Regions from separate parts of the Microbacterium sp. NPDC088619 genome, predicted to be linked through region 3. Evidence: predicted binding sites of a transcription regulator. Region 3 holds the regulator's gene; each other region holds the start of a gene.
What was found. Region 3 encodes LexA, which represses DNA repair genes until DNA is damaged. Its sites were predicted from a motif close to TCGAACANNTGTTCGA; they were not measured.

Region 1 (9,702 bases), on a different contig from region 3:
ACCCGATGATGTGCGGCGCGACTTCGCGGCGCTCGCCGAGCTCGGGCTCGATCACGTCAGGGTGTTCCCTCTGTGGACGGTGCTGCAGCCGAACCGCACGCTCATCCGCACGAAGGCGATCGACGATGTCCGCGCCATGATCGACATCGCGGCGGAGTTCGACCTCGATGCCAGCGTCGACGTGATCCAAGGACACCTCTCGAGCTTCGACTTCGTGCCGTCCTGGCTCTACACCTGGCACGACCGCAACATGTTCACCGATCCGAAGGCGCTCAGCGGCCAGGTCGACCTCGTGCAGACGCTCGCCGGCGCCCTGCGCGACGCCCCGAACTTCCTCGGTCTGACGCTGGGCAACGAGACGAATCAGTTCTCGGCGCACACCCACCCTTCTCCGTGGCCGGTCACGACCGACGAGGCGGGGCACTGGATCGAGTCGCTGCTCGCCGCGGCGGAGGGAGCAGCGCCCGGTCTCTCGCACGTCCACAGCGAATACGACGCGGTCTGGTACATGGACGGGCACGGATTCACCCCCGCGCATGCCTCCCGCCTGGGAGAGATGACCACGATCCACTCGTGGATCTTCAACGGCACCGCGCAGCGGTACGGCGGCCGGTCGATCGCCGCGGACCGGCACGCCGAGTACCTCATCGAGCTGTCCCGCGCCTTCGCGACCGATCTGGACCGGCCGGTGTGGCTGCAGGAGGTGGGTGCGCCGTCGAACTGCCTCGACGAGAGCGAGATGCCCGGCTTCCTCGAGGCGACCCTGCGATCGGCGGTGCGCACCGAGAACCTCTGGGGCGTGACCTGGTGGTGCTCGCACGACGTGAGCCGGGATCTCGGCGACTTCCCCGAGCTGGAGTACTCGCTCGGCCTGATCGATCAGAGCGGCGCCGCCAAGCCCATCGGCCGTCGGTTCGCCGAGCTGATCCCGGAACTCCGCGAGCGCACCGCGGCGCCCGAGCGCGAGACGGCGATCGTGATCGAGGTCGACGAGCGTGAGGTGCCGGCGAGCCGGGCGGCCCTCAGCCCCGGCGGCGCGGTGTTCCAAGCTTGGGTGGACGCGTGCGGGGACGGCCTCGATCCCGCGTTCGTGACGTCGCACACCGCGAGCGAGGACTCGGCGCTCGCCGCGCGCGGCATCCGTCGGCTCATCCGCCCTGATCTGTCGACGAGCGGTGTCGACCCCTACGGCTCCGTCAACACCGTCGTCGGCGGCTGAAGACGTCGTCGCAGGACGCCGGAGAACCGTCGTCAGGATGCTGCCGCCGGCGGAGCAGTGCTCTCGCGGGCGGTGAGAGTGGGTGTGGGGCCCTGCGCGCTGGGCAGGTTGATCGCGGCGACGATCTGCTGCAGCAGCAGCGTCGCGGCCTGCTCGCCGAGCTCGAACGTGTCGCGGGTCATCGCGGTGATCGACGGATTGATCAGGCCGGCGATCACCGAGTCGTCGAAGGACGCGATCGAGACGTCGCGGGGCACCGCGCGGCCCATCTCCTGAGCGACGCGCAGGCCGGCGACGGCCATCACGTCATTGTCGTAGACGATCGCCGTCGGGCGCAGGCGACCCGACAGCTGGGAGCGTGTGACGGCTGATGCCCTGGCGGGGGAGAAGTCCGTGGTGATCACCTCGCCCGAGATGCCGTCGGCCGCCATGCGATCGAGCACCTCGGCGCGCAGTCGGGTGTGCTCGAGTTCGGCGGGACCCGCGACGTAGGCGATGCGCGTGTGGCCCAGGGCGGCGAGGTAGGAGAACAGCGTCTCGGCCACCTCGTCGTCGGCGATCCAGACACTGGGCACCGCACCCTCGGGCGACGGCTTCGACCCGATCAGCACTGCCCGGGCGTCGAGTGCCGCGATGCGATCGCTGCGAGGGTCGTCGTCACGAGGGTCGATCATGATGATGCCGTCGACCTGGTTCGACGACCGCCACTGACGGTGCACCTCCATCTCTTCCGCGATGTCGCTGACCAGGCGCAGCTGGAGGCTCACCTTGCTCTCGGAGAGACGTGACTCGATGCCGGCGATGAGATCGGTGAAGAAGGCCTCGGATCCGAGCGAGCGGGCGGGGCGTGCGAGCGCGAAGCCGACCGTGTTGGCCCGAGCGCCGACCAGTGCCCGCGCGGCCGAGCTCGGCTGCCAGTGGTTCTCCTCGACGATCGCCAGGATCCGCTGGCGGGTCTCGTCGCTCACGCCGGGGCGGCCGTTGAGTGCGAAAGACACGGCACCGGGTGAGACTCCGGCCATACGCGCGATGTCCGCGATGGTGACGCGTTTGCCCGAGGTCATGCGCTCACACTACTTGATCGGTTTAGCCGCTCGGAAGCCGCCGGACACGGTTCGCGCCGGTTCTACTAGATCGCTTTAGTAAATCCGATAGCATTGTCGGCAACCGCCCGACTCTGGGCGCGAGTCAGTCCCCCTCTCACCGTCGAGCCCGGAGAATCAGACCATGCATGACGACACCTCGCTCACCGTCGGACGCGTCAAGCGGGTGCTCGACGAGCGCATCCGCCCGGCAGTCCACTCCGCCTCCGTGCCTCTCGCCGTCGAGGTCAACGAGATCCCCGGTGAGCCGATCAGCCCCGCCGACGGGCTCGCTCTCGACTTCGCCCCGGCATCCGTGCCGAGCATGTGGGGCCCTGCCTGGTCGACGACCTGGTTCAAGCTCACCGGTCGCGTGCCCGCCGAATGGTCCGGCCGTCGCGTCGAGGCCGTCATCGACCTCGGATTCGACATCAACATGCCGGGGTTCCAGTGCGAGGCGCTCGTCTACCGGCCTGACGGCAGCCCGGTCAAGAGCATCAACCCGCGCAACCAGTGGCTGCCGATCACCGAGGACGCGCACGGGGACGAGCCGGTGGAGCTCTATCTCGAAGCGGCAGCCAACCCGGTGCTGCTCGACTACCACCCCTTCCTGCCCACGCAGGAGGGCGACGTCCGCACGTCCTCCCGCGAGCCGCTCTACCGCACCCGCCGCATCGACCTCGCCGTCTTCGAGCAGGAGGTCTTCGAGCTGTCCCTCGACCTCGAGGTGCTGTTCGAACTCCAGGCAGAGCTGCCGGCGACCTCGCCCAGACGCATGCAGATCCTGCAGGCCATGGACGACGCCCTCGACGTGCTCGATCTGCAGCGCATCGTCGAGACCGCCTCCGATGCCAGAGCCCGACTCGCACCCGCGCTCGCGGCGCCTGCCGAGGCCAGCGCGCACCGCATCTCGGCGATCGGGCACGCGCACATCGACTCCGCCTGGCTGTGGCCGGTGCGCGAGACCATCCGCAAGGTCGCCCGCACCACGTCGTCGATGACGACGCTGATCGACGAGCAGCCGGACTTCCTCTACGGCATGTCGAGCGCGCAGCAGTACGCGTGGTTGAAGGAGCACCGCCCCGAGGTCTACTCGCGCGTCAAGGCGGCCGTCGCTGAGGGGCGCTTCCTGCCGCTCGGCGGCATGTGGGTCGAATCCGACACCGTGATGCCCTCAGGCGAGTCGCTCGTGCGCCAGTTCTCGTACGGACAGCGCTTCTTCGAGCGAGAGTTCGGCATCCGGTCGAAGGGCGTCTGGCTGCCCGACAGCTTCGGCTACTCGCCCGCCCTCCCGCAGCTCATGCGCCGCGCCGGGTTCGAGTGGTTCTTCACGCAGAAGATCTCGTGGAACCAGCAGAACGTCTTCCCGCACCACTCCTTCCTCTGGGAGGGGATCGACGGGTCGCAGGTCTTCACTCATTTCCCGTCGATGGACACCTACAACTCGCAGCTGAGCGGCATGGAGGTCGCCAAGGCCTCGCGTCAGTTCAAGGAGAACCGGGTGACCTCGCGGTCGATCGCTCCGGTGGGCTGGGGCGACGGCGGCGGCGGAACCACCCGCGAGATGACCGGCAAGGCGAAGCGCCTCGAGAACCTCGAGGGCAGCGCGCGCGTCGTCTGGGAGCACCCCGACGACTTCTTCGACGCTGCCCGCGCCGAGCTGCCGAACCCGGCCGTGTGGGTGGGCGAGCTCTACCTCGAGCTCCACCGCGGCACCCTCACCAGCCAGCACGCCACGAAGGCGCTGCACCGCTGGGCCGAGCATGCGCTCGTCGAGGCCGAGCTGTGGGCCGCGACGGATGCCGTGCGCACCGGCGCCGCATACCCGCAGGCCGAGTTCGACCGCCTGTGGGAGACCGTGCTGCTGCACGAGTTCCACGACATCCTGCCGGGCACGTCGATCGCGTGGGTGCACCGTGAGGCCGTCGAGGTGCTCTCGAACGTGCTGTCCGACGCGCGTGACATCGCCGATGCCGCCCGCCGCTCGCTGGCGGGCGAGGGAGACCGCGAGCTGCGCTTCGTGCCAACCTCCGTCGGCGTCGGCGACGGCCGGGCGCTCGGCGCCGGCTTCGTCGAGGCGTCGGCCGCGGCATCCGTCCTGCTCTCCGGCGAAGACGGCGGATGGCGCCTCGAGAACGAGATGGTCTCCGTGCTGATCTCCGCCGAGGGTCTGATCGTCTCGGCGGTCGACAAGGCGTCGGGTCGCGAGGCGGTGCCTGAGGGGCGCGCGGCGAACCTGTTCCAGCTGCACCAGGACTTCCCCAACATGTGGGACGCCTGGGACATCGACAAGTACTACCGCAACAGCGTCGTCGACCTCACCGCGGTCGACTCGATCTCGGCATCCGTCGTCGACGGCACCGCCTCGGTGGAGGTGACGCGCTCGTTCTCCGAGTCGACGATCGTGCAGACGATCACCCTCGCACCGGGTTCACGCACCGTGCTGCTGCGCAACGACATCGACTGGCACGAGACCGAGAAGCTCCTCAAGCTCGCGTTCCCTCTCGACATCCAGGCCACCCACACCGAGGCCGAGACGCAGTTCGGCTATCAGTCACGCGTGACGCACACGAACACGAGCTGGGAGGCGGCGAAGTTCGAGACCTCGATGCACCGCTTCGTGCTGGTGCGCGAGCAGGACTTCGGTGTCGCGCTCGTCAACGACTCGATCTACGGCTACGACACCTCGAGGGACGTGTCGGATGATGCCGTGACGACCACGGTGCGACTCTCGCTGCTGCGGGCGCCGCGGTTCCCCGACCCCGACACCGATCACGGCCCCCACCAGATCGAGGTCGGCTTCGTGGTCGGCGCGGATGCCGCGATCGCCACCGCCGAAGGCATCCGGCTCAACTCGCTGCCGACGCTGGTGCGCGGCGCTCGCGAGGTCGCACCGCTCGTGACCGTCGACGGCGAGGGCATCGTGATCTCGGGTGTGAAGCTCGCCGACGACGGGTCGGGCGACGTGATCGTGCGCCTCTACGAGGCGCTCGGGCGTCGTGCGGTCGGGTCGCTGGATGCCGGCTTCGAGCACCAGGAGATCCGCGAGGTCTCCCTGATCGAGGACGCGCTGGACGACGGTCGCGTGGGCGGAGAGCTGCGTCTGCGGCCGTTCGAGGTGCGCACGCTGCGCGTCGTGCGCTGAGGCTCCATTCTCTCGACTCCCCGCGCGCAACAGAACCTCTGGCGGAGAGTCGCCTCCGCCTGCATACTCGGTTGCACGACCGGCGATGGGGAGCCTCGAGCGAAGGAGCACGAGATGGAGCAGTACCTGTGGGTTCTGAAGGACAAGGAACGAGACCTCATCCGAGAGCTCGAACCAGACCGGTTGGCAGAGCTGGATGAAGACGGCCTGCTGGCGCTGCACAAACGTGTCAGGCGGGCACGCAACAAGCACACGACGAACTATCGGCGCGGTGCGGCAGAGCGGGTCGAGCAGGCTGGCGGGCGAGGTGCTGCGGCGGCCGGCTCCGACAAGGCCCGGGGCCGGGCCTACGTCTTCGAGGAGGCGCTCTCGATCATCAGCGCCGAGCTCGCTCGAGTGGCGCACGAGGAGGCGGAGGCACTCAAGGACGAGAGACTGGCCCGCGCCCGTGAGGGCAAGTGGAGCGGTCCCTCGTCTGACACACCGCTCGACGAGGGAGTGTCCGGCGGTCGCATGCGGGAGCATCAGCAGACGACCGGAGGAGTGAAGCGAGACGCGTCCACTCGCGCCCAGGGCGCTCGCAGACAGGCGAAGCGCGACTCGCGCTGACGACATCCGGGGGCGGCGAGCTGAGTCGGCCATTGTGGCCGCAGCCTCACGGGAGGACGATGGGCGGATGGCGACCGTCGACGACGTCCGTGAGATCGCTCTCGCGCTGCCCGGTGTGACCGAGCGCGTAAGCGGTCACACGGGCGAGCCGTCCTGGCGGCTGCCGAGCGGACAGATCGCCTGGGTGCGCGGGCCGAGCAAGGTCGACCTGCGGCAGCTTTCCGATCTCGGACTCGAATGGCCCGACGGGCCGGTGCTGGGCGTGCGCGTCGCGAGCCTCGAAGAGAAGACGGCGCTTCTCGCCGCAGAGCCCGAGGGGCTGTTCTCGATTCCGCACTTCGACGGGTACCCGGGCCTGCTCGTGCAGCTCGACGTGGTGGATCGAGACCGGCTGGCCGAGATCATCGCGGATGCGTGGCTCGTGCGCGCCCCGGTGCTCGTCGCGAAGCAGTGGCTCGCCGAGCGCGGCCTCGACTGATCAGGCCGCGGTCAGGAACGGTCGTGAGGCGTCGAGGAAGGCGCGAGGATCATCCGCCCACAGCCGGATGCGATCGACCTGATGCGTCCCGCCCTTCGGCGCGAGACCGGGAAGTCGGATCGCGACCGGGCGTTCGAGCTCGATCTCGATGTTGGTCTTGTCCTGCATCCGCTCGGCGTACTCCGAACCGATGACCCGCGGCTGCTTGGGCTCGTCGACCCGACGGCTGATCGCGATCGACGCGATGTCGGACCAGCCGATCGGCACGTCGAGCTCGAGTCCGCTGCGCACGCGCACGCCGTCAGGCCCCACGGCGTGCGGCCGCATGAGCATCGCGCACAGGAGGCCGACCATCCAGGTGACACCCCAGATCCCGAGCACCAGCAGAGGGATGCGCACGGCGGGCCACTGATGCACGATGAGGTCGAGGATCGGGATCTCCACCGCGGAGAGACCGATGAAGATGAACAGCACCGTGAGCACGGGGCGGTGATAGCCGATCCCCGTGCCGCCCTTCGGGACTGCGGGGCGGCGGGCGATCGCCCGCGCGATGCTCGAGTAGACGCGAAGCTCGGCGACCCATGCGCGATGGAGGAAGTCGAGTGTGCGCGCGATCGGGGTCGGGGTGGGAGCGGTCGAGTGGAGCTGCTCGGTCATGGCGTGCCCTCGGGGGTGGTGGTCGCGCGCGCGTCTTCAGGGGCGGAGGTTGCCGCGGTGGTCACGAGGTGTTCGAGGTGTGCGGCGACGGCCGACAGGCCTCGCTCGACCGCGGCGCGGTCTCTCGGAGCGATCGCGGCCAGAAGGGTCGCATTGAGCTGTTCGTGCTCTTCCTGCATCCGCGCCATCGTGTGGGTCGCGGCTTCCGTCAACTCGACCAGTACTGCGCGTCGATCGCTGGGGTGCGGCGTGCGGCGGACATGTCCCGACTTCTCGAGAGCGTCGACGAGGCCGGTGATGTTGCGAGGACTGACTTCGCAGAGCTGCGCGAGAGCCTGCTGGGTCGACGGGCCAGCATGCTGCAGGACCCACAGCAGGTGCACGCGGGCAGTCGTGAGGCCGGTGCCGTCGAAGGCGCGGGCCATGTCCCTCTGGAAGAGGTCGGCGATCTGCAGCAGTCGGTCGACGAAGAGCGGTTCCATAATTGTGATGCTACTACATTGTTACCTGTGTTCACTAGTTGGGGGTCCCTCGCTGCCGGGGTGCGACCCTTCTGCGTTGTATTGGGAGATTGGAATATGTCGTTGAACTGGGGTAAATAGGGGTGATTTCGGGTCTCGAATGTCGGTGGCCCTCGGTTGACTAGGGGGTATGAACAGCACCGCGGAGCTTCTGGATCGGGTCATCGCCGACCTCGATGCGGTGCTGTCCGGCGACGGGCTCGCGGGGTTGTCGGATGCGGAGCGGGTCACGGTCCTGCAGGGTGCGGGGGCGGCGTTCCGACGGGTCGAGGCCGTGATCGTTGAGACCGTAGCGACGGGGGATGCGGGTGACTTTCCGCATTCGGCGGGATGCCGGGGGATGAATGAGCTGCTGCAACGCACGGTGGGCGTCGATGTGCGAGGCGCGACCCGGGTCGACAAAGTGGTCGACCTCGTGCGGCGGCCGATGAGTCTGGCGGGCGAGAGGATGCCGGCGCGGTGGTCGGAGATGCGGCTGGCCCTGCTCGACGGGGTAGTCGGCGTCGCGGGGTTCTTGGCGGCGACGGGGCCGATCGAGAAGGTCTGGGATCGCCTCACGGTCGATCAGCGGTTGGCGGCGGATGTCGCGTTGGCGGGGTGTGCACGCGGTCACGGCCTCGACGCGGGACCCGACGAAGACCCGAGTGCTGACGAGGATGTGGCCGGTCCGTCACCGACCACGCAGGATCTGAAGGCCCTGGCGGAGGATCTCGCATCGATGTTCGACCCCGATGGTGAAGAGCCGAAGGACGAGGATGCGCGGCGTCGTCGGGGGATCATGATCGGCCAGTTGAAAGACGGCATGCACGTGATCCGCGGATACCTGACCCCGGATGCCGCTGCCCAGTTGCAGCTCATCATGGACGCGATCCTCAATCCCAAGGGCGAGGGGCCGCCGATGCCCGGCGTGTTCTTCACACCGAGCGGGGGCACCGATGCCGACACCGATTCTCCGGATACCGAGTCTCGCGACACCGACTTTTCGCGCGCTGGGGCTGGCGCAGACATGGCGGCCGATCCGGAGGAGCCTGATCCGTTCAACTCCGATCCGCGGTGCGTGCTCGATGACCGCACCGCGGCGCAGAAGCGCCACGACGCCCTGACGGCAGCGCTCGGAATCGCTGCCCGGCACAAGGACATGCCCACCCTCGGCGGCGCATCGCCCGTCCTTGTCGTCAAAGTCGACGCGAAAGACCTCGCGGCCCACGCCACGGGCGCCGCCTTCGGAGGCACTGCCTCCGAAGCGAGTGGCAATGGAGGGTGGGCGACGATCCCGGGCTCCGGTGCCCACGTCCCGGTGTCCGTTGCGGCGCAGGTCGCGTGCTCCGGAGCGATCCAGCGCGTGCTCATGGATGAGGGCCGGATCATCGGCATCACGACCACCGACCGGATCTTCACCGTGCATCAACGCCGCGCGATCATCGCCCGCGACAAGGAATGCCTGATCCCCGGATGCCACGTCCCCGCGTCATGGTGCGAGATCCACCACGTGACCGAACACTCACGCGGCGGACCGACCCACACGGACAACGGTGTGCCGTTGTGCTGGTGGCATCACCGATCCCTCGGCACCTCGGGGTGGGAGATCCGAATGAACGCCGGCCTTCCCCAGGTGCGGGGACCGGCATGGTGGGACCCCGACCAGCGATGGCGCACACCACGGCTCAGCCTGCCGGCACCCTCTCGGGTTCCCCGCACCTTGCTTCGCGTCTGAGCACGCCCGGGCGAAGACGACGCACGCCCGGATGGGGCCGACGCGCACCCGGTCGGGAACGACGCACACCCAGGCGGGGTCAGGCCGGGTCGAGCCTCAGGACCTCAGGCGACTCGCCGCCGGTGACCTCATCGGCGACCCGGATGCTGCGCGCGAGGTCATCGAGCGCACCGTCGAGCGTGCCGAAGCGCTCGCGGTCACTGCACATCGCGGTCAGTGTCACCAGGTGCGTGCCGGTGTCCCAGGTGTACGTGACGAACGGCGGAGACGCGGGTGA
Region 2 (9,702 bases), on a different contig from region 3:
CGAGAACGCGACGTTCTCGAATTCCACGACGCCCTTGCCATCGGCGAGCTTCGGAGCATCAGCGGCATCGGCCTCCTGCTCTTCGGTGTCGAGCAGTTCGAACACCCGCTCGGCAGACGCCGTTCCGGACTGCACGACCGCGGCCATGCCACCGAGCTCCGACAGCGGCTGCGTGAACTGCTGTGAGTACTGGATGAACGCCTGCACGTCACCGAGACGCAGCTGTCCGCTCGCGACCATGAGACCGCCGAGCACAGCGATGCCCACATAGGTGAGGCTGCCGACGAAGGTCATCGCCGGCATGATGATGCCGGAGAGGAACTGCGCCTTGAAGCTCGCCTGGAACAGCTCCTCGTTCTCGTCCTTGAACTTCTCGAGCGCATCCTGCTCACGACCGAAGACCTTGACCAGCGCGTGGCCGGAGAAGGCCTCTTCGACGCGGGCGTTCAGACGGCCGACCTTGCGCCACTGCGTGCCGAAGGCCTTCTGCGACCGAGGACCGATGACACCGAAGATCACGCCCATGAGGGGCAGCGCGACCAGCGCGACGAGAGCCAGCTGCCACGAGATCGAGAACATCAGCACCAGCACGCCGACGACCGTGAGCACGGCAGTGATCGCACCGGACAGCGATTGCTGCATCGTCTGCGTGATGTTGTCGATGTCGTTGGTCACGCGCGAGATCAGGTCGCCGCGCTGCACCTTGTCGAAATACGACAGGGGCAGGCGGTTGATCTTCGCCTCGACCTCTTCGCGCAGGCGCCACATGGTGCGGACCATGATGACGTTGATCACATAGCCCTGGAGCCAGCTGAGGAAGGCGGCGGTGACGTAGATCGCCAGCACGGCGATGATGATCCACCGCAGCGCGTCGAAGTCGACGCCGTCACCGACTCGGAAGCTGCCGAGGGCGGCGACCTGGTTGGCGAAGTCGTCCTGCCCGCCCTGACGGAGTGCGGCGACGACGTCGTCCTGCGAGGTGCCAGCGGGGAACCCGGGGAAGTCGCCGTTCGCCTGCGCGAGCTGCACCGAGATGAAGCCCTTGTAGATGAGGTTCGTGGCCTCGCCGAGCACCTTCGGCGCGGCGACCGTCAGCACGACGCCGACGGCGCCGGCGATCGACACGAGGATGAACCACACGGCCGACGGCTTGAGCAACCCGATCATCCGGCTGAAGCTCTTGCCGAAGTTGTCGGCCTTGCCCGGTGCGACGCTGTCCCAGCCGCCGCCGTCCTGACGCGCCTTCTCGGCGAGTTCGGCTTCGTACTTCTCTTCTTCGGTCAGTTCGGGCTCGACCGTGGTGGTCGCGGCCGTGGCTTTGGCCTTGGACGCGCGACCGCGGCGGGTCTGCGGAGGGTTCTGCTCGCTCATGCGTCCACCCCCAGCTGCGATTCGACGATCTCTCGGTAGGTGGTGCTCGTCTCGAGGAGCTCCTCGTGCGTGCCGACGCCGACCATGGTGCCCCCTTCGAGCACGACGATGCGATTCGCATCGGTGATGGATGAGACGCGCTGCGCGACCACGATCTTCGTCACGTGCGGCAGCTCACGCCACAGGGCCTGCCTCAATCGGGCGTCGGTGGTGAGGTCGAGAGCCGAGAACGAGTCGTCGAACACCAGGATCTGCGGCTGACGGACGATCGCGCGGGCGATCGCCAGACGCTGACGCTGACCACCCGAGACGTTCGTGCCGCCCTGGGTGATGCGCGATTCGAGGCCCTGCGGCATCTCCTCGACGAAGTCACGGCCCTGAGCGATCTCGAGGGCGTGCCAGAGCTCTTCGTCGGTCGCGTCCTCTCTGCCGTAGCGGAGGTTCGATGCCACCGTGCCGGTGAAGAGGAACGGACGCTGCGGAACCAGACCGATCGTCGCCCACAGCGACTCGACGTCCGCTTCGCGGACATCGGCACCGCCGACGAAGACGGCTCCGCCCGAGACGTCGAAGAGTCGCGGGATCAACGACACGAGTGTCGTCTTGCCTGCGCCGGTCGAACCCACGATCGCGACCGTCTCGCCGGGCTCTGCCGCGAAGCTGATGCCCTTGAGCACGGGAGAATCGGCCCCGGGGTAGGTGAACTCGACCTCGTCGAAGGCGACCGAGCCGGGGGTCGGGAAGTCGGTGACACCGTTCGCCGGGCGCTGCATGCTCGACTGCGTCTCGAGGACCTCGCCGATGCGCTCGGCGGAGACCGCGGCGCGCGGGATCATGATCGCCATGAAGCTGGCCATGATCACACCGCCCATGATCTGACCGATGTACTGCATGAAGGCGAAGATCGTGCCGACCTGCACCGTGCCGCTGTTGACCTCGATGCCGCCGAACCACACGACCGCCACGATCGTGACGTTGAGGATGAGCATGAACAGCGGGAACAGCAGGACGAACAGCGAGCCGACCTTGCGGCCGACCACCATGATGTCGGTGTTGGCGCCGCGGAAGCGCTCTTCCTCGATGCTCTCCCGGACGAAGGCACGCACCACGCGCACACCGGTGAGCTGCTCGCGCAGCACGCGGTTCACGGTGTCGAGCTTGCCCTGGTAGCTGCGGAACAGCGGGACCATGCGGCTGACGACGAGCCCGGCGACGATCAGCAGCAGCGGCACGGACACCGCGATGAGCCAGCTCAGACCGATGTTCGTCTGCACGGCGAAGATGATGCCGCCGATCGCGAGCAGCGGCGCGGTGACGAGCATGGTGGCGCCCATCATCGCGAGCATCTGCACCTGCTGCACGTCGTTCGTGTTGCGGGTGATGAGGGAGCCGGCGCCGAACTGCGACACCTCCCGCTCGGAGAACCCGCTGACCTTGGCGAAGACGTCGGCACGGATGTCCCGGCCCGCGCCCATCGACGCGCGGGCCGCGAAGTAGGTCGCGATGACCGAGGCGATGATCTGCCCGAGCGAGACGGCGAGCATGAAGAGGCCGGTGCGCCAGATGTAGGCGGTGTCGGACTGGGCGACGCCCTTGTTGATGATGTCTTCGTTGAGGCGCGGGAGATAGAGGGTGGCGAGCGCGCTGGCGAACTGGAAGACCAGGACGGCCACGAGCAGCCACTTATAGCGGGCGAGATAACGGAGGAGGATTTTTCCCAGCACAGGCGGACTTTCTAGGAAGGATGAATCGGCGGATCTCCCGACGGGCGGACGCAGGCCGACGATCACGCACTTGCAAGAGTGGCACGAACTCCGGACATTCGTATCCCCCTGCAGGCGGACCTTCGCTCACAGCGAACCATTTAGCCTACGGCCAGCGGTTTATGCACCGCGACGAACAACCGCAGATATATCGAAATGCCTCAGAAGAGGGAGCGTTCGGGCGTGAAATCCCGAGCGTCGGCACCAGCGTCCGACGGGAGTTCGGCGATGGTCGCCGGGTTCCACTTCGGGTTGCGGTCCTTGTCGACGAGCTGGGCGCGGATCCCCTCGACGAGATCGGGGTGCCGCGTGACGAACCACATCACGCGGCGGTACTCGCCCTCGAGAGCGGCTCGCAGGTTCGGAAGCCGACGCGCCTCCCTGACGGCGTCGAGGGTGACGGCGAGTCCGGTCGGCGCCAGGCTCTCGAGCAGGTCGGCCGTCGTCGCGGCATCCGCGCCCTCCTCCGCACGCAGTCGCGACACGATCTCCGCGATCGTGTCGGCAGAGAACGCGCGGTCGATCCACTCGCGTGAAGCCGGCAGCGCAGACGGCTCAGGCGTCTCGTCGAACAGCAGCACGATCTCGGCCGGCCCCGTCGGGTCGGCGCGATAGGCGAGCGCCTCGCGGAGCGCATCGAGCCGATCGGACGGCACGAAGTGATCGGCGAAGCCGAGCAGCACGGCATCCGCGCCGTTCATCGTCGCGCCGGTGAGTCCGAAGTACTCGCCGAACCGGCCGGGCATGCGACCCAGCAGCCACGTGCCGCCGACATCGGGAGTGAAGCCGATCCGCGTCTCGGGCATCGCGAGCTTGGAACGTTCGGTGACGATGCGGATGGCGGCGTGCCCCGAGAGTCCGACGCCTCCGCCCATCGTGATGCCGTCGGCGATCGTGACGACCGGCTTCGAGTACTCGGCGATCATCGCGTTCAGCGCGTACTCCGCGCCGAAGAACTCCGCCGTCTCATCGGCTCGACCAGCGACGATCTGCTCGTGCAGCGCCCGCACGTCTCCACCGGCGCACATCCCGCGCTCGCCCTCGCCGTCGATCACCACGATCTGCACATCTGTGTCGTCGCGCCACCGCTCTAGCGCCTGGGTGAGCTGCTGGATCATGTCGACATCGAGCGCATTTATCGCTTCCGGCCGGTTCAGGGTCAGTCGGCCGAGGGCTCCTTCGGTGCGGACGAGGACCCGGGGAGCGGCGCTGGATTCGGTCACGGGTGCCAGGCTACCCCGTGGACGGACTCTTGCATCCGGACGTGTTTGTAGGGTAAATGCACGATCCTGCGGCTTTTCCGGCAGGATAGACAGAACTGCCCACTGCAACGAGAGGTCGCAGATGCCCGACGGACAGGTGCTCGAGTTCACGCACGTCACGAAGCGCTTCAACGACGTGACGGCGGTGTCCGATTTCTCCGCGCGGGTCGAGCCCGGTGTCGTGACCGCTTTCCTCGGCCCGAACGGGGCCGGCAAGACCACCACCCTGCGCATCCTCCTCGGGCAGGTGCGCGCCACGAGCGGCACCGCCACGATCGGGGGGATCGCGCATCCGGAGCTCCGCCACCCGCTGCGCACGATCGGCTCCGTCCTGGAGGAGACCGCGTACCGCCCTCGCCGCTCGGCCTCGCGCCAGCTGACGATCGCGGCCAAGGCCAACGGCATCCCGCTCGCGCGCGTCGACGAGGTCCTCTCGCTGGTCGGTCTCGAGCACGAGGCCGACGGGCGCATCGGCAGCTTCTCGCTCGGAATGCGTCAGCGCCTGAGCGTGGCGCACGCGCTGCTGGGCGACCCCGGCGCTCTGGTCTTCGACGAACCGGCGAACGGCCTCGACCCGGAGGGCATCCGCTGGATCCGCCTCCTCCTGCGCCGTCTCGCCGACGAGGGCCGCACGGTTCTCGTCTCGTCGCATGTGCTGAGCGAGATCGAGCAGGTCGCAGACCACGTGCTCGTGCTCTCGAAGGGCCAGCTCGTGCTCTCGAGCGGCATCGAGAAGCTCGCCGACCCCGCTGCGGGATCGGTCGTGGTCGACGCGGTGGACCGCGCCGCCCTCAGATCTGCACTGTCGGCTGCGGGGCTCGAGGTCGAGGTGCTCCGCTCCGGCCTGACCGTTCGCGGCAGCAATGCGGGAGCGGTCGGTGCCATCGCGGCGTCAGCCGGCATCGCCCTCGCAACCCTGGTGCAGCGCGGCCCCACTCTCGAGGACGTCTTCATCGAGCTCGTCCGCGGCGGCAGACTCGCGCCGCAGGCCATCACCGCGGCGCCCGTCGCGGATTCGGCAGCGCCGGCCGCGGATACCGCAGTGCCTGTCGCGGATTCGGCAGCGCCGGTGGCGGATACGGCAGCGCCGGTCGCAGGAATCCCAGCCGCAGCCGATGCGCCGGATGTCGATTCCGTCGGACCCGACTCCGGCCCTGCCGATTCCGATGTCCCCGATTCTGATGTCCCCGATTCCGACGCCGACGCATCGGTCGCCTCCGACTCCGGAGTCTCAGAGTCCGACGCCGACGCGTCCGAAGCCGCGCGCGCCGAGGCTGACGCGGCGGATGCCGAGGCCGACGACGCGGCGGATGCTGCGGATGCCGCTCGCGATGTCGAGTACGCCGCGGCAGAGCTCGGCTACGCAGCGGATGCCTCGGATGCGAACGACGCAGAGGATGCGGCCGACGTCGCCTCGGAGGCAGCGCATGCGGGCGGCGAAGATGCCCCCGGTGACCACGATTCCGCCGGCGGATCGACCGAGCCGGAAGCTCCCACGGATGCTGAGCCGGAGACCGGGCGGCCTTCGTTCGACGACATCCTGTTCGGCACCACACCTGCCGACGGGGCCGACGCTCACGTCGCCGAGCACACCGATGCACAGGTCGCCCCATACACCGGCGCGCACGTAGGCGATGACACCGACGTGCCCGCGCATGAGGACGGCGACGACGAGCACTCCGGAGTCGAGTTCTTCGCCGAAGTGAACGAAACCGAAGCGTCGGACGACACCCCGTCGAGCGACGACGACCCTCGTTCGGCGGCCGTCACCTCGATGCTCGCCGCCGCGGCGCGCGCCTACTACGAGGACGAGCCCAAGGACTATCCGCTCGGAGACGCCGACGCTTCATCAGAGGCCGAGGCCGATGCCGATGCCGACGCAGATGCCGATGCCGATGCCGATGCCGACGCTGCTTCGGAAGTGAACGGCGGTCACGAGGAGCAGCACGACGGCGGACACCACGACGGCGAGCATCATGAGCAGCACGACGGCGGACACCACGATGGTGAGCACCACGAGCAGCGCGACGGCGGACACCACGATGGTGAGCACCACGAGCAGCGCGACGGCGAAAACCATGATGCCGAGAACCACGAGCAGCGCGAGCACAACGAAGGCCAGCAGCACGAGCACGGCGAGGGCGAGCACGACCGGTCCTGAGGCCGCGCCTGCCCCTGCGGGCCCGATGCGAACGCCCTCCGCGCCGTAAGGCTGCGGAGGGCGTCGCTCGTTCTCGAGTCGCTCAGGCGGGCCGTGGACGGATCACCGGACGGCGACTGCCCTTCGACACCGGCGTGGGCGACGTCGCCACGATCTCCTCGACGTCGGCCGGCTCGTCCGACACGTCGAGTCGGAGCGCCTGCGTCAATGCGAGGCCGTGCCTCGTCGTGAGGATCAGTCGGCGGTACTGCGCGTCACCGGACAGGTCGATGACCACGCTGGGACGCCGGCGGCGGATGAGGACGAAGTCGACGCTGCCCGCAGCCTTCCACGTTCCTGCGGCGAGCACACCGGGGATGTGCGTTCCCGGGTTCGGCACACCGCGCAACCAGGTCCACGCGTCGTCGATCAGCTGGACCTTGGTGATGGTGTCGCGCACGAGCCGCACGTTGTCACGGTGGAAGCTCGCCGCACGCTCGATCGGCGAGAGCACGATCTCGAGTTGCGTCTGGTCCAGCAGCAACGTCACCATGCGTCCAGTCTGCCAGCGGCACCCTTCCAGATGTCTGTGTCTTGCTCACAGGAAGGCAACGATCCGTTGTCGGTTCCCACGATTCCACCCCTCTTCCATTCCGATGTTCTGCTCGACCTTCGAACAAATCTACTAGACTCAGAGCATGACATCCGCCAGCGACAACGGTCTCGAGCAGCGCAGGGAGCTGCTCGATTCGTGGGTCGAGAAGCGGCGACAGATCGCCAGCCTCGAGGCCGAGGCTTCCGATCTTCTCGCCGAGCGGATGCGGCTGTGCGGGTCGGACTCCGATGAGAACCCGTTCCACCGCGACGCGATCCACAGATCGATGATCGCGGAGTACTCCGCGGCGGGGCGCCTGACCCAGGGCAGCGTCGAGTACGCCTTCACCGACGCCGGCTTCCTCGGCTCCAGCCATCCGCGCGTGCGCGAGGCATTCCGGCGCGGCACCATCACCGGTGCGCACGTCCGAGAGATCGTGCGAGCCGCCGGAGTCGTGCGCGAGGCGGTGAACAACGGCCGAGCGGATGCCGACGTGCTGCCTCTGTACGACACCGTCGCCGTCATCGTCGCCGAGCGCGAGACCGCTGCGCGCACACGCGTGCATCTGCGCGAGCTGGCAGCGGTGCTGTCGGGCTCGACGACCACCGAGCGCCATGCGCGAGCAAAGTCCGAGCGCACCGTCACCGTTCGCCCCGCAGGAGACGGACTCTCCGTTCTCACGGTCGTGCTCCCCGAGCATCTCGCCACGGCGATCCTCGATCGCCTCACCCAGCTCGCGCACGCCGTCATCAAGGCTCGGCAAGACCGCGAGCCGCTGCTCGAGCCGATCGATGACGGCGAGCATCCGATCTACCCGGAGGACATCGCGCACGACGATCCGTCACGAGACGACTACGCGATCTTCGGCGAGGCGACGTTCACAACCGACCCCACAGGCCCCGCCGTGGAGCAGATCCCGGCAGACACGCGCACGATCGATCAGGTGCGCGCCGACCTGCTGATCGACCTCCTGCTCGCCTCAGATCCGAGCGCCGCCAACGGCTCGGGCCTCGACAACATCCAGGGGCGCATCCACGTCACGGTTGCCGCCACCACTCTCGCAGGGTGCGATGATCACTCCGCCCAGCTCGATGGGCACGGCCCGCTTCACCCCGACGTGGCACGCGACCTCGCGGGCCGCAACGGCGGTTGGTCACGGTTGTTCCTCGATCCGACCGGCCTGGTCGTCGAGACCGACACTTACAAGCCCACCGAGCCGATGCGACGGTTCCTTCGGGCCCGAGACCAGCACTGCCGATTCCCTGGATGCAGAATGCCGGTCCATCGCTGTCAGATCGACCACACGTTCGATCATGCGGAGGGAGGGCGGACCGAGATTCGCAACCTCGCCCACCTGTGCGCGCGCCATCACTCCCTCAAGCATCCCGATGTCGCCGACGACCACAGGTGGACGGCACAGCAGCTCCCCGACGGCACGATCAGCCCACTCGGCCGGACCTACACGGACGCACCACGACGGCGAGTGATGTTCGTCTGAGCGAGGCGCCCTCGCTGAGCTGAACTCAAACGCGTTCGTCTGAGCTGAACTCCTACGGTGAGCGATGCTCGGCAGAGAGCCCGTCGGGTGTCGACGGTCGGATGGGGGCTCAGACGCCTGCCTGCGCCGCAGCGCGGGCAGCGATGGGCAGAGCCGCCTCGATGCGCTGCAGCTCTTCCTCGCCATGCGCCGCGGTCAGGAACCAGGCCTCGAACACGCTCGGCGGCAGCGCGACTCCCTGCTCGCGCATCGCGTGGAAGAACGGTGCGTACCGGAACGATTCCTGCGCCTGCGCCTCGACATATGTCCGGGGCGCCGACGCTCGGAACGACGCGCTGAACAGGCTTCCTGCGTGGGCCACGGAATGCGTGACGCCGGCATCCGTCAGAGCAGCATCCAGTGCACCCGCGACGCGAGCGGCGGCCGCATCGACCGTCGCATAGACCTCCGGGGTCGCGAGCTTCAAAGTCTTCAGGCCAGCAGCGACCGAGAGCGGGTTACCCGAGAGGGTGCCTGCCTGATAGACCGGGCCGAGGGGGGCCAAGAGGTCCATGACCGCAGCGCGGCCACCGAGGGCGGCCAGCGGCATACCTCCGCCGACGACCTTGCCGAAGGTGAAGATGTCGGGCAGATAGTCCTCGCCGGTCGCGGCCTGCAGCCCCCAGAAGCCTGCGGGGTGCACACGGAAGCCCGTCAGCACCTCATCGAGGATCAGCAGAGCACCGTGAGCGTGTGCGGTCTCGGCCAGCAGTCGGTTGAACCCCGGCAGCGGCGGGACCACACCCATGTTCGCGGCCGCGGCCTCGACGATCACCGCGGCGATGCGCGGGCCGTGCTCGGCGAAGACGGCCCCGAGTGCGTCGGGGTCGTTGTAGTCGATCACGAGGGTCTGCGCGGCGATCGGCGCGGGGACCCCCGCAGAGCCGGGCAGAGCGAGGGTTGCGACTCCCGAACCGGCCGCGGCGAGGAGGCCGTCGGAGTGCCCGTGGTAGTGGCCGGCGAACTTGACCAGCAGGTCACGACCGGTGGCACCGCGGGCAAGGCGGATGGCGGTCATCGTGGCTTCGGTGCCG
Region 3 (9,702 bases):
TCGTCCACGCTGATCGCATGGATCGGCACCTCCATGTATAGCAGTGCGGTGCGACACCCAGGGGGCTCCCGCGGGGTGTCGCTCGCGAGCAGACGAACGGGCGCGCTTAGGCTCGAATCGCCATGATTCGGTTCGAGAACGTCACGAAACGCTATCGCGGGACCTCACGGCCCGCTCTGTCCGATGTCGACTTCGAAGTGCAGCGCGGGGAGTTCGTCTTCCTCGTGGGCGCTTCAGGGTCGGGCAAGTCGTCCTGCCTGCGGCTGATCCTCCGAGAGGACGTGCCGACGACCGGTCGTGTCGCCGTGCTCGGGAGGGACCTGCGTTCGCTCGCGAACCGCAAGGTGCCGTACTTCCGCCGCCACATCGGATCCGTGTTCCAGGACTTCCGACTCCTGCCGTCGAAGACCGTCTATCAGAACGTCGCCTTCACGCTGCAGGTGACGGGCTCGTCGCGCGGTTTCATCCAGCAGGCCGTCCCCGAGGCGCTCGCCCTGGTCGGGCTCGACGGCAAGCAGAAGCGGATGCCGCACGAGCTCTCCGGTGGAGAGCAGCAGCGCGTCGCGATCGCTCGAGCGCTCGTCAACCGCCCCCAGGTCCTGCTCGCCGACGAGCCGACCGGAAACCTCGATCCGGCGACGTCGGTCGACATCATGCAGCTTCTCGCGCGGATCAACGCGGGCGGTACGACCGTGCTCATGGCGACTCATGAGGCAGGCTTCGTCGACCAGATGCAGCGGCGAGTGATCGAGCTCCGCGATGGCGAGATGGTGCGAGACGAGGTGCACGGCGGATACGGCGACACATCGAACATCCCGCGCCTCGTCCCTGAGGAGGTTCGGGGTGCCGCAGCTGCCGCCGCCCTGACCGCCGTGCAGGAGGTACAGCGCCAGACGGCCGACCTCTCCGTCGTCCGTGCGGCGCTCGCGGAGGAGCTCAGTGCGCAGCGCAAGGCCGCGGGAGCATCCGCTGACGCCGTGCCGACCGCATCCGAGACCCCGGAGGCCCAGGCAGCGCCGATCGAGCCGCCCGTCGCCGAAGAGCAGCCCATCGTCGTCCAGCCGCCGGCCGCGCCTCGGACGCATCCCATCGTGATGCCGCAGGTCGACGTCGCCGAGCTCGGCGTGGCCGACCGCCTCGGCCTCTCCGACGAGGGCAACGAGGAAGTGGGGCCGACATCATGAGAATCGGACTCATCCTCACAGAGGCCCTCGGGGGTCTTCGGCGAAACATCTCGATGGTCATCTCCGTCGTGCTCGTCACCTTCGTGTCTCTGACGTTCGTCGGCGCCGCGATCCTGATGCAGGCGCAGATCGGCACCATGCGCGGCTACTGGACCGAGCGGGCCCAGGTCGCGGTGTACATGTGCTCCGACATCTCCGAACAGGACACCTGCGTCGATGGGGGAGCCTCGGAAGAGCAGGTGGACGCGGTCCGAGCCCAGCTCGAGGGCGAGGCGCTCGCTCCTCTGATCAGCGAGGTCAGCTTCGACTCCAAGGAAGACACCTACGCCAAGCTCGTCGAACAGCTCGGCGAAGACCAGGCGAGCGTGATCACCCCTGAACAGGCGTTCGAGGTCTTCTTCGTCACCATGAAGGACCCCGGCCAGTCGCAGGTGATCTCCGAGGCGTTCAACGGCGTCGCCGGTGTCGAGCAGGTGCAGGACCAGTTGCAGTACCTCGAGCCGCTCTTCTCGGCCTTGACGGTCGCGACGTACATCGCCGTGGGCATCGCCACGCTGATGCTGATCGCTGCGATCCTGCTGATCGGCACGACCATCAGACTCTCCGCCTACGCCAGGCGCAAGGAGATCGGGATCATGCGTCTGGTGGGTGCATCCAACCGCTTCATCCAGACGCCGTTCGTGCTGGAGGGCGTGTTCGCGGCTTTCCTCGGCTCCGCTCTCGCGAGCGCGGCGGTCGTCGCCGGTGTGCATTTCGGCGTCGACGGATACCTCCGAGGACGTGTCCCGTTCATCACGACCTGGGTGTCGATGCAGGATGCGATCGTCGTCGTCCCGGTGCTGATCGGCATCGGCGTCGTGCTGGCCGCACTCTCCGCGGGCTTCGCGATCCGGCGCTGGCTTCGCACCTGACCGGTTCGCCGGTATAGACTGACAGGCTGTCGTGCGCCCGGATCGGGCTCTGAAATTACCGCACGACACGGATCAGGAGAGAATCATGCCCAGGGAACGCGGGGAGAAGGTCATCGCGACCAATCGTCGCGCACGTCACGACTACAACATCGAGAAGTCGTACGAGGCGGGGATGGTGCTCACCGGCACCGAGGTCAAGTCGCTGCGCCAGGGGCGCGCGAACCTCAGCGACGGGTATGCATTCGTCAAAGGGAACGAGGTCTTCCTCGATTCCGTGCACATTCCCGAGTACTCGCAGGGGCATTGGACCAACCACTCCGCCAAGCGCGTCCGCAAGCTGCTGCTGCACCGCGAGGAGATCGCGAAACTGCAGCATGCCGTGTCCGCGGGCGGATACACGCTGATTCCACTCAAGCTGTACTTCTCCGACGGTCGCGCGAAGGTCGAGATCGCGCTCGCCAAGGGCAAGAAGGAATACGACAAGCGTCAGACGCTGCGTGAGCGTCAGGACACCCGCGAGGCCGACCGCGCCATGCGCCTGCGCAACCGCGTCGGCGAGTGATCAGCGCGCGGGCGTGAAGCCGAACACGCGTCCGAGAAACGCCAGCTCCCGCTCGAGGGCGTCGACGATGGTCTCGCTCGCGCGGAAGCCGTGGCCTTCACCCGGGTAGAGGACATACTCGTGTTCGACGCCTCGGCGCGCCAGCGCATCGCGGATCGCCTCGGACTGCGACGGAGGCACGACACGATCCTCCGCTCCCTGCATCAGCAGCACCGGCACGTCGATCCGATCGGCGTGGGTCAGGGGCGAACGATCGACATACACAGCCTCGGCTTCGGGCAGCGGCCCCACCAGTCCCTCGACGTAGTGCGCCTCGAAATCGTGCGAGTGCTCGCTCAGCATCCGCAGGTCGGCCACGCCGTACCCGCTGATGCCTGCGGCGAACGTCCCGCCCCGCACCAGCGACGAGAGCACCGTCCAGCCTCCGGCCGAGCCACCGCGGATCGCGATGCGATCGGGGTCCGCGAGCCCTGCGCCGGCGAGGCCCCGCGCGGCGGCAATCACGTCGTCGACGTCGACCACACCCCACCCGCCGTCGAGGCGCGCTCGGTACGAGCGTCCGTAGCCGGTCGATCCGCCGTAGTTGACGTCGAGCACGCCGATGCCACGGCTCGTCCAGAACGCGATGGCTGCTGATGCTGCGCCCGTCACATGGGCGGTGGGGCCGCCGTGCACCAGCACGATGTACGGCGGGAGTTCGCCTTCCGGCGCTGACTCCGATGGATTCGTCGGCGGGTAGACGAAGGCGTGGACGCGGCCGTGCGCGCCATCGACCAGGAACTCGGATGCTGCGGGCATCCATGCCGGATCCGCCGCAGCCCCTCCCGTGACCACCTCGACATCGCCGGATTCGACGTCGACGCACCAGACCCCGGGCGTCGTCGTCGAGCTGTTGCCAGAAAGCAGAACACGGGAGTCCGCGACATCGTCGACGCTGACATGGCCGTCGGCGGGGACGAGGATGCGGCGGGCGCTGCCGTCCCGTTCGATGACGACCACCTCGTCGCGTCCGTTCGTGCGCACCGCCACGATGCGGCCGTCCGCGAGAGGCCGGTACCAGCGATTGCCGAGCACCCAGAGTCCGTATCCCGTGTCGGCGTCGGTGTGATCGATCTGCTCCGCGCGACCGAGAGCGTGCAGACCGTCCACGCGCTGACGGTGCAGCGCCCACCGACCAGAGGGGTCATCCGCGTACAGGATCTCGCCGTCATCCGTCCACTCCGGCTGGAGCGCAGCCCGCGTGGCCAGTTCCGTGCGCCCGAGACCGTCGGAGAGCACCAGCGAGGCGTGCTGCCACGGCATCCTCTCGCCGGTCCACTCGACCCACGAGGCGCGAGTCCCATCCGGAGACAGCGCCGGATGTGCGTAGAAAGACTCTCCCTGCACCAGCAGCTGCAGCAGCGCCGGATCGTCCGACGCCGATCCATCGGTCGGGATCTCGACGATTCCGCGCTGGTGAGGATCGACGGAGAGGTCCTCCCGGACGGCGAACAGCCGACCGTTCTGCAGGCGCAGGCCGCCATGTGCCGGTCCCGCGGGAGTGAGGGGCTCCGGGGCGCCCCCGCGTGGCATTCGGTGCACACGCTGGTCCTTGGCGTCGACGAAGTACAGCGTGCCGTCGGCATCCGCCGTCCACGCTCCGCCCCCGTACTCGTGCACCCGCGAACGGGCGCTCCAGGGTGCGGGAAGGATCTCGGCGCCGCTCGAGCTGCGCACGGTCAGGCGCCCGCCCTCGGAAGGCACCGACTCGCCCCACCAGATCTCATCGCCGACGAACGCAGCGCCGTCGATCCTCGGAGAGGATGCGGCGATCCGGTCGGGAGTGAACGGAGAGGGCCAGGTACCGAACGGCGACGACATGCTTCGAGCCTATGGTGCACCGGCGCGCAGCGTCATCCATGGCGGACCGAGGCGGCATTGCCGGAGTTTCCGGGTGCGGCCGATTCGCGGGACCCGGGTGACGGGGTTCAGACGGCCCTGAGCACCGCGACGATCTTGCCGAGGATGACGGATTCGTCGCCGAGGATCGGCTCGAACGCTGAGTTCCGGGGGAGCAGCCAGGTGTGGCCGTCGCGTCGGCGGAGCACCTTGACGGTGGCCTCGCCGTCGAGCATGGCGGCCACGATCTCGCCGTTCTCAGCGCTGCTCTGCGAACGGACGACGACCCAGTCGCCGTCGCAGATCGCGGCGTCGATCATCGACTCGCCCGACACCTTGAGCATGAAGAGGTCGCCCTTGCCGACGAGCTGACGGGGGAGCGGGAAGATCTCCTCGACCTGCTGGTCGGCCGTGATCGGGACGCCGGCGGCGATGCGGCCGACGAGAGGAACGAGCGCGGCGTCTCCGACGGGCGTCGCCACGTCAGCGGGGTTCTCACCGCTCGTTCCGGGAAGGTCGATCAGGACCTCCATCGCGCGGGTCTTGCCGGGATCGCGCCGCAGATAGCCGCTGAGCTCGAGCTGACCCAGCTGATGGGTCACGCTGGACAACGACTTGAGCCCGACGGCGTCGCCGATCTCGCGCATGCTCGGCGGGTACCCATGCCGGCTGATCGACGTCTGGATCACTTCGAGGATCGCCATCTGCTTGGGGCTGAGGCTCTTCCGGCGGCGAGTGCGCGGAGCCTCGGACTCGGTGGCGGAGTTGTCGCTCATGGTGCTCCTCAGGTGTGCGATCCGGCGTCTCAGTTCGAATGTCGGAGGCCCGTGGTGGGGTGTTCTCATCGAAACCGTATCCGAGAATCGCGCCGAAGTGGAAGATCTGTTCGAGCGTGTCGGTCGATTCCCGCACTTCTGTTTCGAAGAACGCTTGACAGATGTTCGAATTCGAAGATAACTTCGGAACGTAGCTTCGCATCCACGGCTCCCGGCCGAGGCGCGGATGCGAACGCTACGCCAACTTCACCGCCCACGCGGTAGATGCAGAGGAGCACGACATGAGCACCATCACCTTCAGCAGCGCAGCAGTCCTTCCGGTTCGTCCGGCGACGCGGCTCCGGCTGACGGCGCGTGGTCGACGCGTCGTGCTCTCCGTCGCCGCGCTTCCCCTCGCCGTGGGAATCGCCTTCGCAGCACTCAGCGGGGGCAGCGCGATGGCGTCGGGTGAGCAGGCCGCCACGGCGTCGTTCGCGACCGTGACCGTGATGCCCGGCGACACACTCTGGTCGATCGCAGAGGGCATCGCACCCGAGGCCGATCCGCGCGAAGTGATCGGTGACATCACGCGTCTCAATCTGCTGCGCGGCGGAGAGCTGCAGATCGGTCAGGAGCTCGCGATTCCGGCGCAGTACTCGGAGTGAGGCCCGCGGCAGCCGGTCGGTCGAGCGACGCGGGTGAGGTCAGCTTCATACTCGGGTGCCACGGGCGTCCACAGAGCGAAGGCGGCCTACCATGGGAAGGGTGACTGCATCACTCGACGACCTGCCGCTTCGCGACGACCTCCGGGGGCTCACGCCATACGGAGCGCCTCAAGCGCCTCTCCCCATCGCACTGAACGTCAATGAGAACACGCATCCGGTTCCGGACGCCGTAGCGAGCGACATCCTCGACGACATCGCGGTCGCCCTCCGCGACGTCAACCGCTATCCCGACCGCGAGTTCACCACTCTGCGCGAGGGCTTTGCCGAGTATCTCGGCCACGGGCTCGAGGCCGAGCAGATCTGGGCGGGCAACGGGTCGAACGAGGTCCTGCAGCACATCCTCCAGGCTTTCGGGGGGCCGGGTCGTACCGCGTTCAGCTTCAGTCCGACGTACTCGATGTACCCGCTGATCGCGAAGGGGACCGGAGCGCGCTGGGTGGCCGGCACCAGGCAGCCCGACTACACGATCACTCCCGAAGAGGCGGCGGCGCAGGTCAGGGACGTCGACCCCGATGTCATCCTCCTGTGCTCCCCGAACAATCCGACGGGCACGCCTCTCGGCCTCGACGTGGTCGAGGCTGTGTACGAGGCATCGACGGGGGTCGTGGTCGTAGACGAGGCGTACCAGGAGTTCGCACCGCGCGAGGCGGCATCCGCTCTCACTCTGCTCGATGGGCGCCCTCGTCTCGCGGTGTCGCGCACCATGAGCAAGGCGTTCGCGTTCGCGGGTGCGCGCGTGGGCTATCTCGCGGCCGATCCTGCGTTCATCGACGCTCTGCGGCTCGTGCGTCTGCCTTATCACCTCAGCGCTCTGACTCAGGCGGCGGCGGTGGCGGCACTGCGGAACTCCGGCGTGATGCTGGGCATGGTCGAGGAGATCGTCGAGCAGCGCGACCGCCTCTCTGCGACGCTCGAAGCCCTCGGCTACACGCCGCACGAATCCTGGTCGAACTTCGTCCTGTTCGGCGGGGTCGCAGAGCCCGCGAAGGTCTGGCAGCAGCTCTATGAGCGGGGAGTCCTCATCCGCGACGTCGGGATCCCCGGTCACCTCCGCGTCACAGCGGGCACCGAGGCCGAGACCACCGCGTTCCTCGATGCTCTCGCCTCGATAGGATCGGCTTCATGAGCACCCCCGCCCAGAACCCGCGCACCGCCACGCGTGTGCGCAGCACATCGGAGTCCACCGTCGAGCTGGAACTGAACCTCGACGGCAGCGGTGCAAGCCGTATCGACACGTCGGTGCCGTTCTTCGATCACATGCTGACGGCGTTCGCGAAGCACTCGCTGACGGACCTCACCGTCCGCGCTTCGGGCGACACCCACATCGATGCGCACCACACGGTGGAAGACGTCTCGATCGTGCTCGGCCAGGCGATCCTCGAAGCACTGGGCGACAAGTCCGGTATCTCCCGCTACGGCGACGCGCTCGTGCCGCTCGACGAGGCGCTCGCGCAGGCGGTCGTCGACATCTCGGGCCGCCCGTACCTCGTTCACACCGGGGAGCCGGCGGGCTTTGAGCACCACCTGATCGGCGGCCACTTCACCGGGTCGCTGGTGCGCCACTCCTTCGAGGCGGTCACTTTCAACGCAGGGCTGACGGTGCACGTGCGCGTGCTCGGGGGCCGCGATCCCCACCACATCGCCGAAGCCGAGTACAAGGCGTTCGCTCGGGCATTCCGTCAGGCCAAGGCGCTCGATCCGCTGGTCGACGGCATCCCGTCGACGAAGGGCGCGCTGTGAGTTCGGCACCCAGGGTCGCCGTCTTCGACTACGAATCCGGCAACGTCCACTCCGCAGTGAAGGCTCTCGTCGCAGCGGGTGCTGACGCGGTGCTGACGCGCGATCGCAAAGAGGCGCTCGAGGCGGACGGTCTCGTGGTGCCCGGTGTCGGTGCATTCCAAGCTGTCCGGGATGCGCTCTTCGCGCACGGTGGCGACGAGATCATCGACCGCCGCCTCGCAGGAGGGCGCCCCGTTCTCGGCATCTGCGTGGGGATGCAGGTTCTCTTCACTCATGGTGTCGAACGAGGACACGACTCCGAGGGCCTCGGCGAGTGGCCCGGCGCTGTCACCGAGCTGAACGCGCCTGTGCTGCCGCACATGGGATGGAACACGGTCGAGCCCGGAGCTGATTCCGTGCTCTTCAAGGGCATCGAGAACGAGCGCTTCTACTTCGTCCACTCGTACGCCGCGCAGTCGTGGGAGCTCGACGTCATTCCGCCGTTCCCGCAGCCGGTGCTCACGTGGTCGACGTACGGGGATCCGTTTCTCGCCGCCGTCGAGAACGGGCCGCTCTCGGCGACCCAGTTCCACCCCGAGAAGTCGGGGGAGGCCGGAATCCAGCTGCTCCGCAACTGGGTCGACAGCCTGCGAGCCTGACGGGCGCACCAGAACACTCCGTTCCGATGGGTCGAGCGCGCGACAGGTGACGCCGCGATCGGCGATCAGCTGTCGCGCGCCGCTCAGAAACCGCGTGCGACTGCGGCGGCGGCCGAGAGCCAGGATCGCTGCGTCGGCGCCGCGAGTGCCCGGAGACGAAGGTGGCCGTCGACCATCTCCCGGTCGAAGGGGATTCCGACGACTTCGCGCGCGAGGGGCTGGTAGCCCGCGATGACATCCGTGACCTCTGCGGGGGATGCCTTCGGATCCGCCTGGCTGACGACGACCACTGACTCTCGGGCAAGCCGCGCCGATCGCTCATCGCGGTCCTCAAGCGCCTCCAGCAGCAGAGCACCGGCCTCGGCGTGGTCATCCCGCGTCGTCGTCGCGACGACGATCTGGTCGGCGAGGTCGATCATCCGCAACCACATGGGGTCGGATTCGTCGTTGCCGGAGTCGATGATGATCAGACGGTAGAACTTGGCCGCGATGGCGTGGATGGAGTCGACATCAGTGGGACGGAGTCGATTCTCGTGCGCGAGTCGGATCGGCTTCGACCGCAGGACGTCGTACTTCTCCTGCGGCTGGTGGTGCACGAAGTGCGCGAGATCCGCGGACTGTCCCTGAGCTCCCAGCAGACGCTGCGTCTGGGGGAGGAGCTCGAGCAGCGTGCGGTCATGAGACCCGGTCTCGGTGCGCCAGCCGAGCGTGCCGCGCGTCTGGTTGTTGTCCCAGGCCAGCACCCCGGCTCCGCCGTATTGAGCGAAGACCGCTGACAGCAGCACGGTGGCCGGCGTCTTGCCTGCCCCGCCTTTACCGTTGACGACCGCGACCGTGCGGGGCCCCGGCCAGTGACGGCTCACCGCGTGCTCGTCGTCCCGGACGGCTCGCTCGCGGGCGTTCGGTCCGAGGGAGAATCCGACGCGATTGAGCAACCCTCGTCCGCCCTGACGCGCGGGCTCTTCGCGGCGCTCTTCCTGCAGGAAGGAACGGCGTCCCACGCCTTGCTCACGCTGCTGGCGACGCGATGATGCCGAGGACGCCGACTCGGCGGCGGCGGCGTTCGGAGCCGACGGAGCCACGGTGGTCGAGAGTGGCAGCGGCGGGGTGGGCGGCACACCGGGGGCCTGGTTCTGCGGTGCGGTGCTCACGGGCGCCGTCGCAGGCGGGATGCTCGGGAGCGGGGCCGGAGCCGGGTTCGCGGTTCTCGGCGCAGGATGTGGCGCGGCAGTGGCGTCAGGGGCGCCGGCGCCCGGAACGACGGTGGCCGGCGGCTCCGACCACGCGGCGGAAGAAGGGCGGGGAGTCG

Region 1: the regulator LexA is predicted to act here: its motif matches at 7,763-7,778, upstream of ACIP5T_RS13475 (DUF222 domain-containing protein).
Region 2: the regulator LexA is predicted to act here: its motif matches at 7,209-7,224, upstream of ACIP5T_RS13790 (DUF222 domain-containing protein).

The regions. Positions count from the first base shown of each region.
Region 1 covers NZ_JBIVLZ010000001.1:2,779,135-2,788,836, forward strand. The annotation lists gene ACIP5T_RS13440 (glycosyl hydrolase) at 1-1,219, shown strand, start outside; gene ACIP5T_RS13445 (LacI family DNA-binding transcriptional regulator) at 1,252-2,283, opposite strand; gene ACIP5T_RS13450 (alpha-mannosidase) at 2,447-5,446, shown strand; gene ACIP5T_RS13455 (hypothetical protein) at 5,561-6,055, shown strand; gene ACIP5T_RS13460 (MmcQ/YjbR family DNA-binding protein) at 6,123-6,533, shown strand; gene ACIP5T_RS13465 (hypothetical protein) at 6,534-7,190, opposite strand; gene ACIP5T_RS13470 (MarR family winged helix-turn-helix transcriptional regulator) at 7,187-7,672, opposite strand; gene ACIP5T_RS13475 (DUF222 domain-containing protein) at 7,842-9,425, shown strand; gene ACIP5T_RS13480 (hypothetical protein) at 9,505-9,702, opposite strand, start outside.
Region 2 covers NZ_JBIVLZ010000001.1:2,847,681-2,857,382, reverse strand. The annotation lists gene ACIP5T_RS13815 (ABC transporter ATP-binding protein) at 1-1,371, opposite strand, end outside; gene ACIP5T_RS13810 (ABC transporter ATP-binding protein) at 1,368-3,095, opposite strand; gene ACIP5T_RS13805 (enoyl-CoA hydratase/isomerase family protein) at 3,296-4,357, opposite strand; gene ACIP5T_RS13800 (ATP-binding cassette domain-containing protein) at 4,479-6,557, shown strand; gene ACIP5T_RS13795 (hypothetical protein) at 6,640-7,089, opposite strand; gene ACIP5T_RS13790 (DUF222 domain-containing protein) at 7,235-8,629, shown strand; gene ACIP5T_RS13785 (glutamate-1-semialdehyde 2,1-aminomutase) at 8,739-9,702, opposite strand, start outside.
Region 3 covers NZ_JBIVLZ010000002.1:34,195-43,896, reverse strand. The annotation lists gene ftsE (cell division ATP-binding protein FtsE) at 123-1,184, shown strand; gene ftsX (permease-like cell division protein FtsX) at 1,181-2,095, shown strand; gene smpB (SsrA-binding protein SmpB) at 2,181-2,657, shown strand; gene ACIP5T_RS14645 (prolyl oligopeptidase family serine peptidase) at 2,658-4,517, opposite strand; gene lexA (transcriptional repressor LexA) at 4,625-5,311, opposite strand; gene ACIP5T_RS14635 (LysM peptidoglycan-binding domain-containing protein) at 5,593-5,955, shown strand; gene ACIP5T_RS14630 (histidinol-phosphate transaminase) at 6,047-7,141, shown strand; gene hisB (imidazoleglycerol-phosphate dehydratase HisB) at 7,138-7,755, shown strand; gene hisH (imidazole glycerol phosphate synthase subunit HisH) at 7,752-8,393, shown strand; gene ACIP5T_RS14615 (AAA family ATPase) at 8,477-9,544, opposite strand.